DNA from 3 places in the Shewanella sp. T24-MNA-CIBAN-0130 genome. Region 1 is predicted to be linked to each of the others. Evidence: predicted binding sites of a transcription regulator. Region 1 holds the regulator's gene; each other region holds the start of a gene.
The links. Region 1 encodes ArgR, which controls arginine synthesis, uptake and breakdown. Its sites were predicted from a motif close to ANTGAATANNTATTCANT; they were not measured.
Positions count from the first base shown of each region.

Region 2: the regulator ArgR is predicted to act here: its motif matches at 2,241-2,258, upstream of argA (amino-acid N-acetyltransferase).
Region 3: the regulator ArgR is predicted to act here: its motif matches at 1,348-1,365, upstream of AAEZ02_RS17315 (YjiH family protein).

Region 1 is NZ_JBEOPP010000041.1:37,944-41,231, forward strand. Features, by position in the region: gene AAEZ02_RS15475 (GNAT family N-acetyltransferase) at 1-188, opposite strand, end outside; gene AAEZ02_RS15480 (hypothetical protein) at 192-410, opposite strand; gene AAEZ02_RS15485 (META domain-containing protein) at 533-1,021, shown strand; gene argR (transcriptional regulator ArgR) at 1,217-1,687, shown strand; gene AAEZ02_RS15495 (Dyp-type peroxidase) at 1,751-2,689, opposite strand; gene AAEZ02_RS15500 (ferredoxin--NADP reductase) at 2,983-3,288, opposite strand, start outside.
Region 2 is NZ_JBEOPP010000001.1:37,130-40,417, forward strand. Features, by position in the region: gene rarD (EamA family transporter RarD) at 1-707, shown strand, start outside; gene argA (amino-acid N-acetyltransferase) at 831-2,150, opposite strand; gene rpmG (50S ribosomal protein L33) at 2,629-2,802, opposite strand; gene rpmB (50S ribosomal protein L28) at 2,809-3,045, opposite strand; gene radC (RadC family protein) at 3,167-3,288, opposite strand, start outside.
Region 3 is NZ_JBEOPP010000052.1:5,949-9,236, reverse strand. Features, by position in the region: gene AAEZ02_RS17320 (U32 family peptidase) at 1-812, shown strand, start outside; gene AAEZ02_RS17315 (YjiH family protein) at 1,555-2,886, shown strand; gene AAEZ02_RS17310 (PilZ domain-containing protein) at 3,045-3,288, shown strand, end outside.

The DNA of each region.
Region 1 (3,288 bases):
ATTTGCTCTTGCTCTTCTGCCACGATAAACCAATGCTGATTGATAAGCTGTATCACCTCGCCTTTGCTGAGTGAATGAGCATGAAGTTGGTTATTTGAACCTAGCAACTCATCATCTACATGAGCACGTTCTAACTGCACAATAGCAGCAACATCGGTTAATAACGCCTTACGGATAATAAATGACAATGATTATTCCTTTGACCCTAAATTGGGAGATTGTTTCTTAGACCATTCTATCACTAGCGCAACAGGCAGCGGAGACATAATTAATGTCCCCACACCAATAAGTAAGGCAATGACTAATATACCACTGACTTGCTGGCCTATATCACTTTGCCAATATAATCCTACGCCCACCAGCAACATGATTAAACCAACGATATGCAACACTTTGAGTAATTTGATCATTTTAGACTCTTTAATACGTTAAATAATGTTCATTAATCCGAAAAATTACAATTATTTACGCTCTTACTCACCTTCAAGTAGTAGAATAACGGCAATTTTTTCGTATTTGGAACTCTCTTCGCATGATAAAGCATATTCTTGGCGCCACCGTTATATTTTTAGGCCTTAGTGCTTGTCAAAACCACACTCAAATTGTCTCAAATGAACAATTAATTGGTACTTGGCATGTAGAAGTCGTCCTTGATACTCCTACCATTAATAATAGCCCAGCAAAATTAGTTTTTGCCCAAAATGGTGAGTTAAGCGGCAATAACAGCTGTAATCAATTTTTTGGTCATTACGATCAACAAGGAAATCGACTCCAAATGGCACCGTCGGGTTCAACTATGAAAGCTTGTGTAGATAGTTTAATGGCCCAAGAAGCGGATTTGATGCACGCTATTGCACAGGTACAACAGATTGATTTCTCAAAAGGCAAACTCAATCTGCTGTCTGAAAAGGGTGATACGCTATTGGTACTAACAAAACAATCATCGCCACGATCGTTATACAAAGAATCGTTATATAACGAGTCGTCCGATAAAGCCTCTTTAAATACTGCACCCTATTAATTTATAGTTTATAACCTCAATACTGTGAATTATTCACTTAAGTCGGTAGACTTATTACTCACCCAAGTGTCAGCTTAAAGTTCCACTGTAAAATGAATTTTTATTCAATAAATCTGATTCTTTCTTGACTTAACAAGCCAATATATTCAAAATATGCTAGTTTTTTGAATAACAACTATAAGATGAATTATCACTATGCCAGCGACAAGAAATCAGGATGAGCTCGTTCGAACTTTTAAGGCGATTCTGAAAGAAGAACGTTTTGGAAGCCAAAGCGAGATTGTTATTGCGCTTCAAGCCGAAGGATTCGGTAATATTAATCAATCTAAGGTCTCTCGCATGCTCAGCAAGTTTGGTGCTGTGCGAACTCGAAATGCTAAGCAAGAGATGGTGTATTGCCTCCCTGCCGAGCTAGGCGTTCCGACTGCGGGTAGTCCAGTTAAGAATTTAGTACTGGATGTTGACCATAACCAAGCCATGATTGTGGTAAGAACCAGCCCAGGTGCAGCGCAATTAATTGCACGTTTGCTCGATTCAATAGGCAAACCAGAAGGCATATTAGGTACCATTGCCGGCGATGATACTATTTTTATTTGCCCAGCAAGCATAAAAACTATTGATGATACTCTCGAAACGGTTAGATCCTTATTCAACTATAGTGAATAAAAAAACCGTTCCAATAAAAAAGCAATGCCATGGCATTGCTTTTTTATTGCCTAGGATCGGCGTTTACACATCATCAAATTGAGTTAAAAAATCCAGTGATGGTACAAAAAATGACGACCCAGTCAACGCTTTAGTAAACGACATTAGATGATCATGATTTCCATGACCATCACCGTGCACCATACTGCGGAGCATTTTTTCGAAGTTATCAGGTGTACGGCATACAGAAAGAAACATTAGCCCTTGTTCTCTAATCGAACCATATGGCATGCTTTGGCGTAAAATCTCTAATGCGTTACCCTGTGGGTCCTTTAAATTGACTCGTTTCGTATGGCTGGTTAATGGCTTATCTTCTGACTCGTACTCAATATCATCAACTTTGGTTCGACCAAAAATATCTTCTTGTTTTTTAAGTGGTAAACGATGCCATTTACTTAAGTTATGCATGTATTTTTGCACATGTAGATAACTACCAGATACAAAGTCTTGATCTTCATCACCGACGAGCGCAACTTGTTGACGATGGCGCCCTTTAGGGTTTTCAGTACCATCAACAAAGCCGGTTAAATCACGACTGTCCATAAATCGAAAACCGCGCTCTTCATCGACTAACTCAACCAAATCCTCAAACATTTGATTAATTTCATTAGCAACAAGATGCAAAATATCATAACGATCGCAACGGATATGAACAAACAGATCATATTCCATCGCGGGAGCATCACGATTACCGTCATTCATTGCAGGAAAAGGTTTCAACAATGCTGGACGAGCTTCTGGATAAAAAGTATCCCAAAAATTGGCCCCAATACCCACAAAGCCATTAAAAGCACTGTCTGCATACTGATCCGTGAGTTCGTAAATGTATTGCGCCACATTAGCAATGGACGGACGTAGTTGATCTTCAACACCGTCATTGGCATTAAACATCAAGTACACACTGTGTAAATTCCCTTCTGCGCAAATCCCTAACTGTTCACGAGGCATAACTTGGTTACCCATATTAACTCATCTACCTTAATACTTTATGTCGGCCTAAATGGTTATAACTTAACGCTTTGATGTAATTAAGTAGTCATTAGATAACCAATAGCTTCTTTTATCAATTCCGCTAATTAATAGCTTATCTTAATTCAATATACATTACCCGAAGTGTACTCACATTTAGCTGATTTGTAATCGATATTGTACTCATATTGGGTCAGGTAAGAGGTTGATCATTCATTACAATTATTATCATACTGTCTGTGAATATGGCGAGCAGGGCCACCACTGCATTCTCATTTACGATACTATTACCAATATTTTTCGACCGTTATTTGCCCAGGAGCACGTCGAAGATTTTTGGCTAATCCTTTATCTACTAGGGCTATTTGAGCGTCACTTATCATCCCTGGGTTACCACAGATCATCACTTGAGAATGTTCTGCATTAATCCCTAACCCCGCTTTTTGTTCAATTAATCCGCTGCTAATGCCATCAGGAATGCGACACGATAACCCTTCAGGATAGTCTTCACGGGTCACAATCGGAATAAACACAAACTGCTGTGGATGTTGTTCAATAAACTGGTTAATGGTTGCTAAATAAGCTAAATCTTC
Region 2 (3,288 bases), on a different contig from region 1:
AACAACCTAAACAACTTGCGGTACTGTTTGTCACCTCGGTGCTAATTGCAGCAAATTGGCTGATTTTTATTTGGGCCGTCAACAACGACCATATGCTCGATGCCAGTCTAGGTTACTTTATTAACCCGCTGTTTAACGTATTGCTTGGGATGGTATTTTTAGGTGAGCGTCTACGTAAATTGCAATGGGTTGCGGTAGGTTTAGCCAGTACCGGAGTGCTGGTACAATTAATTTCTTTTGGCTCTATTCCACTGTTGTCATTAGCCTTGGCGGCCAGTTTTGGTTTTTATGGTTTATTACGTAAAAAAGTTAATATCGATGCTAAATCAGGATTATTGGTCGAAACGGCCATTTTATTACCTATTGCCTTAGGGTATTTACTCATCACCTTAGACAGTTCGACAACGAGCATGCTAACCAACACTCTCGACCTCAATTTACTGTTAGTCGCTGCCGGTATTATCACAACGATTCCGTTACTATGTTTTGCAGGTTCCGCTGTCAGAATTCCATTTTCGATTTTAGGTTTTTTCCAATATATTGGCCCCAGTATCATGTTCATCTTGGCGGTAAAACTCTTTAATGAACCGTTTGATATTGAAAAAGGCATTACCTTTGGCTTTATTTGGGGCGCGTTAGTTATCTTTGTTGGCGACATGATATTGCAACGTCAACGACGTAACGCCTTAGCCAAAGCGTCAGCTTGATAATTCAACATTGGTTAGTTTAAGCCACTAAAATAATTGATAATTGATAATTGACTCACAAAAATGCCAGATTACTTTATTCAGTAATCCGGCATTTTTTATGTGTTAACTGTCTTGTTACTTCTACAAATCTAACGCAAGAATTTTTGAGCGACGTTGATAGTTATACAGCTGCTTTTTCATATTCGGGAGCACATCGACATCGACAATATTAAAGCCATGCTCTAAAAACCAATGAATACTCCGAGTTGTCAGTGCAAATAAACGCGAATAACCACGAACACGGGCCTGACCAATAATATTATTTAGCAGTAAACTACCTCGGTCAGCATCACGATAATCGGGGTGCACCACCAGACACGCAAACTCACCCGCATTGTCTTCTTCAAATGGATACAATGCTGCACAGCCAATAACCAAATTGTCACGTTCAACCAACATAAACTGCTCGATTTCCATTTCAAGTTGCTCACGAGAGCGGCGCACCAAAATACCTTGCTCTTCCAAAGGCCGAATAAGATTTAAAATACCGCCGATATCGCTAATGGTTGCCCGGCGTAAACGTTCGGCGCTTTGGGTCACAATTTGAGTACCAATACCTTCGCGTGAAAATAATTCTTGTAATAATGCGCCATCTTCTAAATAGCTCACCAAATGACAACGTGGCACGCCTCGGCGACACGCTTCAACGCTGGCTTTTAAGAAAGCCATCGTCCCCACAGAAGCATGCGTATCTGTAGACATCGTCTTAAGCATTTCTTCAACTTCGTCTGGCATCAGTTCAGCAATCACGTCGCCATTTTCATCCAAAATACCGTGACCATTACTAAAACCAATAATCTTATCAGCCTTTAGCTTTATCGCGACTTGGGTCGCGACTTCTTCTGCCGTAAGGTTAAAACTTTCACCGGTAACTGAAGCCGCAATCGGTCCCATCAAGACTATGCCATTATTGTCTAATTGACGACGAAGACCCAACGCATCAATACGGCGAACCTTACCACTCAAACAGAAATCAACACCGTCTTCGATGCCTAACGGTTGCGCAATCACAAAATTGCCACTAACAAGGTTAATTTGGGCATTTTGCATTGGCGTGTTGCCTAAACACATCGACAACCTTGCGGTGATATCAAATTGAGTCGCTCCCGCAACCTGTTTGATAATTTTAAGGGTTTCATCATCAGTAATGCGTATACCGTTATGATAGGCGGGTTCAATTCCAGCAGCCTTCAACCCCTCATCAATCTGTGGCCTGGCCCCGTAAACTAATACCACCTCTATTCCAAGTGAGTGCAACATAGCCACATCATTTAAAATACCGCGAAACTGCGGATGTGCTAAAGCCTCGCCACCGAGCATGACGACAAAAGTTTTACCTCTATGTGCATTAACATAAGGAGCAGAATGACGAAATCCATCAACCAGTTCAGTGGTTCTCACAGGCAAATTCACCTCAGGATAAGTTTGATATTCATTAATAGTTATGACAAAGAACATCACATGATTTTTTATTACGTTAAAAGGAATGGTATTGCATTTTAATTCACTTTTAAAGCATTTTATTTCACTTTTAATAAAATATAGTGTGTCACTTTAGTGTGAAAAAATCATGACAGCCAAAAAGTTAACTCATTTTAGCCGCTAATAGCCCTTTACGCATTTTTTATATCGATTGGGTTACATTTTTACATCAAAATATTAACGAAATAGCAGGTTACCAATGTTGAGGACCCAATCAAAATAGAATGATTTTATGATGAGCACATTAGATCAACGCTGTAAATTAGCACAACTTGGGATAATAAACGCTTATCAAACATTTTTGTGGCCAGTCTAAGGTGTTATTCAGTATAGACTATTTTTAAACGGCCATAAAAAAAGCCCCTATTAAGGGGCTTTTTTAAGAATCAAAAATCAATTACTTGATTTTAGCTTCTTTGTACATAACGTGCTGACGAATGACTGGATCAAATTTCTTGATTTCCATTTTTTCAGGCATGTTACGCTTGTTCTTTTCAGTAGTGTAGAAGTGACCAGTTTTAGCACTAGATACTAATTTGATCTTCTCACGATTACCTTTAGATTTAGCCATTTTCTATTATACCTTCTCGCCACTGGCACGAAGTTCAGCAACAACTACTTCAATACCTTTTTTGTCGATAATACGAATACCTTTAGTAGATACACGTAATTGCACGAAACGCTTTTCTTCTTCTAACCAAAAACGATGGTTTTGTAGGTTAGGTAAAAAACGACGACGAGTCGAATTTTTTGCGTGCGAACGGTTGTTACCAACCATTGGCTTCTTGCCAGTTACTTGGCATACTCTTGACATGTCAATCTTCTCCAAAACAATTTTTTAACGCTCGAGCATTAATGTGCCTCGTATGGCCGTCGCCCGAGGCACAAAGAGGGCGCATTTTATACACGATTGACCATATAAGATCAAGCAGTGTTTATACTATCCACCCTCGCTCAGCAAAGGAGACTATCTCCTGATCACCTACAACCATATGATCTAACAAAGAAACATCTATGGTTGCCAATGCATTTTTTATTCGCTCAGTTATTCGCCGAT
Region 3 (3,288 bases), on a different contig from region 1:
AAACCGTGTGCAGTCGCCGTCGTGAACTGAAGTTTAACGACTATCTTAACCTTGCCAATATGCTTAAATCTCATGGTAAGCATGTGGTGCTATCGACCATGGCACTAATAGAAGCACAATCTGAACTCAATGAGCTAAAACGGGCGATTGAGAATGGTGATTTCAGTATTGAAGCCAATGATATGGCTGCGGTGCATTATGCGCACCAAGCCAAAGTTCCCTTTGTGTGCGGACCAACAATTAATAATTACAATCGAACCAGTCTTGATTTATTGCATCAAAAAGGGATGTTCCGTTTTGTGATGCCTTGCGAACTATCACAACAATGGTTAAGTTCAGTTATTAATCAAGGCAATAAACCTAAGTTTGAAATTGAAGTGCTCGGCCACGGGTATTTACCATTAGCTCATTCTGCGCGTTGCTTTACCGCCAAACATTACCAACTTCCTAAAGACAAATGCCAAACAATTTGCCAACGACACAGCAAAGGTTTACTGGCTCAAACCCAGGAGTCGCAACCTTTATTACGCTTGAACGGTATTCAAACGCAGTCAGCGGCACAGGTGAATCTGATTAAGCAAATCCCACAGATGGTGGATATGGGCATTGATTATTGGCGGATATCGCCCAATAAATTAACCGATATTGCCATGGGTTCAGATCTTGCCCATGCATTAGAGCATGCAAAAAACAACTCACTGAATATTGAAACCCTGATCAAAAAACAGTTAAATGATCAAAACCATGCATCGATTATCAATCATCATTGTAATGGTTATTGGTTAGGATTACCCGGCATGGACTGTGCCTAAAATCCCAAAAACCTTCCGAATGGGTCCTGAATATACCCAAGTCACTTCAACATGCTCGTTTCAAAGATCCCTTAGGATAACTGAAAAAGGCAGTGATTGAATATAAGAGATCGTCGCTTCGCGACTGATTGGTTCTAGGAACTCGCCAGCTCGCCAGAGGGCGGTGCTTCGCTCCTTCTAGGTCCTAGGTCGCTGCGCGGCTAGATGCTATAAAATCTTAGCAGCGAAGTGTTCGCTTGTTATCGTTTCCTAGCAGGACGAAGTCCGCCCTAGAACCTAGAACCTAGAACCTAGAAGCGAAGTGTCCTCGAGTCCTAGCAGCCGCAGGCACTCTATTCCTAGACCCTAAGGACGCAGTCCGTCCTAGCTATTATGGCTTAAAGAATGTGATCAAAATTAGCGGGAATATCCGTGCTCATTAATGGCGCTAAAACAATGGATATCAACATAAAGCCTAAGATAAAACACCTTAGCAACAAATATCCAATCTAATGATTAGATTAGGGTTTTATTATATACCCTGACCTTTCCCCTAAGTAAATATCTACTCACATTTAACTAATATCTATTCGACTCAGTATTCGTTTTACATACAGCAGATAAGGGGGTAACCTTGCCTACCCAAAAAACACAACTGAATGGACATTCAATTTCTGTCCATGATAAACCGTTGGGTAGCACAGCTGGCCAACTTAAAGCACATAAGTAAGGTGTATTTAACGTGACACAAAAAAAACATAGCATTAAAACAATTCTCACCTTTATTATTCCGTCACTGATTGGCTTACTACTGTTTATGACGCCTATCAATATTGAAGGTTCGATTACCATTCCAATTGCCATTATCTCAAAAGCATTGCAAAGCCAAATGGGCAGCTCGATCCAGCTTATTGTTACCTGCATCGTTGTATTAATGGCATTAGCCTCGTTGCTCACTCAGCTCATTAATCCTAAATTCGTGCGTAAAAGCACTTTTTTACGCACCTTGCTGAAAGTGAATTTATTTTGGTTAGCCATACGAATATTAGGCGCAATCTTTATCGTGATGGTTTATTTGCAAGTGGGACCCGACGCCATTATTTCATCGGCAACCGGTGGCTTAGTACTGAATGATTTAGTGCCTGTACTGTTTTCAGTATTCATTTTTGCTGGCATGTTATTACCACTATTACTCAATTTTGGTTTATTGGAATTTTTTGGCACTTTATTAACTAAAGTGATGCGTCCCATATTCAATTTACCCGGACGCAGTGCCATTGACTGTATGGCCTCTTGGCTAGGTGACGGCAGTGTGGGTATTTTAATGACCACCAAACAATACGAAACTCGTTTTTATACCGCCCGCGAAGCGGCTGTTATTGGCACAACCTTCTCTGCGGTGTCGATTACCTTTAGCCTAGTGGTCATATCACAAGTCAAACTTGAACACCTTTTTGTCCCGTTTTATCTCACTGTGTGTTTAGCCGGTTTTGTTGCCGCAATCATAGTACCTAAATTACCTCCGCTATCATGGAAAAAAGATAATTACATCGATGATACCCCTCGCCATGAAGATGACGAAACCATCCCAGCCAGTCATGGGGTATTTTCGTGGGGATTTGAACAAGCAATGCAACGCGCCTCTAAGGCCGGTGGGATAAAGCATGTCCTAACTGAAGGGGTTAAAAACGTTGTTGATATGATATTTGGGGTGATCCCTGTTGTTATGGGGATTGGTACCGTCGCATTGGTGTTAGCTGAACATACCCCTCTTTTTAACTACTTAGGGATGCCATTTATTCCACTATTAGAGCTGCTGCAAATCCCTGAAGCCACCGCAGCGTCGAAAACGATTGTGGTGGGATTTGCCGATATGTTTATTCCCTCCATTTTAGCCAGCTCTATTGAGTCAGACTTAACCCGTTTTGTTATTGCCGCATTATCGGTCACTCAGCTTATTTATATGAGCGAGGTAGGTGCTCTTTTGATTGGTAGTAAAATCCCAGTTAACTTTTTTGAGCTATTCGTTATCTTTATTTTAAGAACCTTAGTGACGCTTCCTATAATTGCATTAATGGGCCATTTACTGGTGTAGTTGAAGCAAGAGAACTTAATAACTCAATATAAAAAAGGAGCACAACGTGCTCCTTTTTTTATGCTAAATATTCTCTGCGTAATCAACAAAAATCAAGTATGCTTGAAAGATAAACATTGACTCAGTGTCATAGCGGTACTGATAAATAAGGGTAAACCATGGACAACAGGCGTAAATTTTCTCGTATATTATTTGATGCCAGTGCTTATATCGCACAAACAGAACAAACTTGGCGAACTAAGATTTTAGATTTAAGTCTCAATGGCGCATTAGTTGAGCTACCGCTAGGATATACCGGTCAACTCAATAGCATCTTAACTCTCGAGTTTATGTTACCTGATTCTGATATCGAACTAAAAATGCAAGCCGCCATTGTGCATAAAACACCTGAGCACCTTGGCT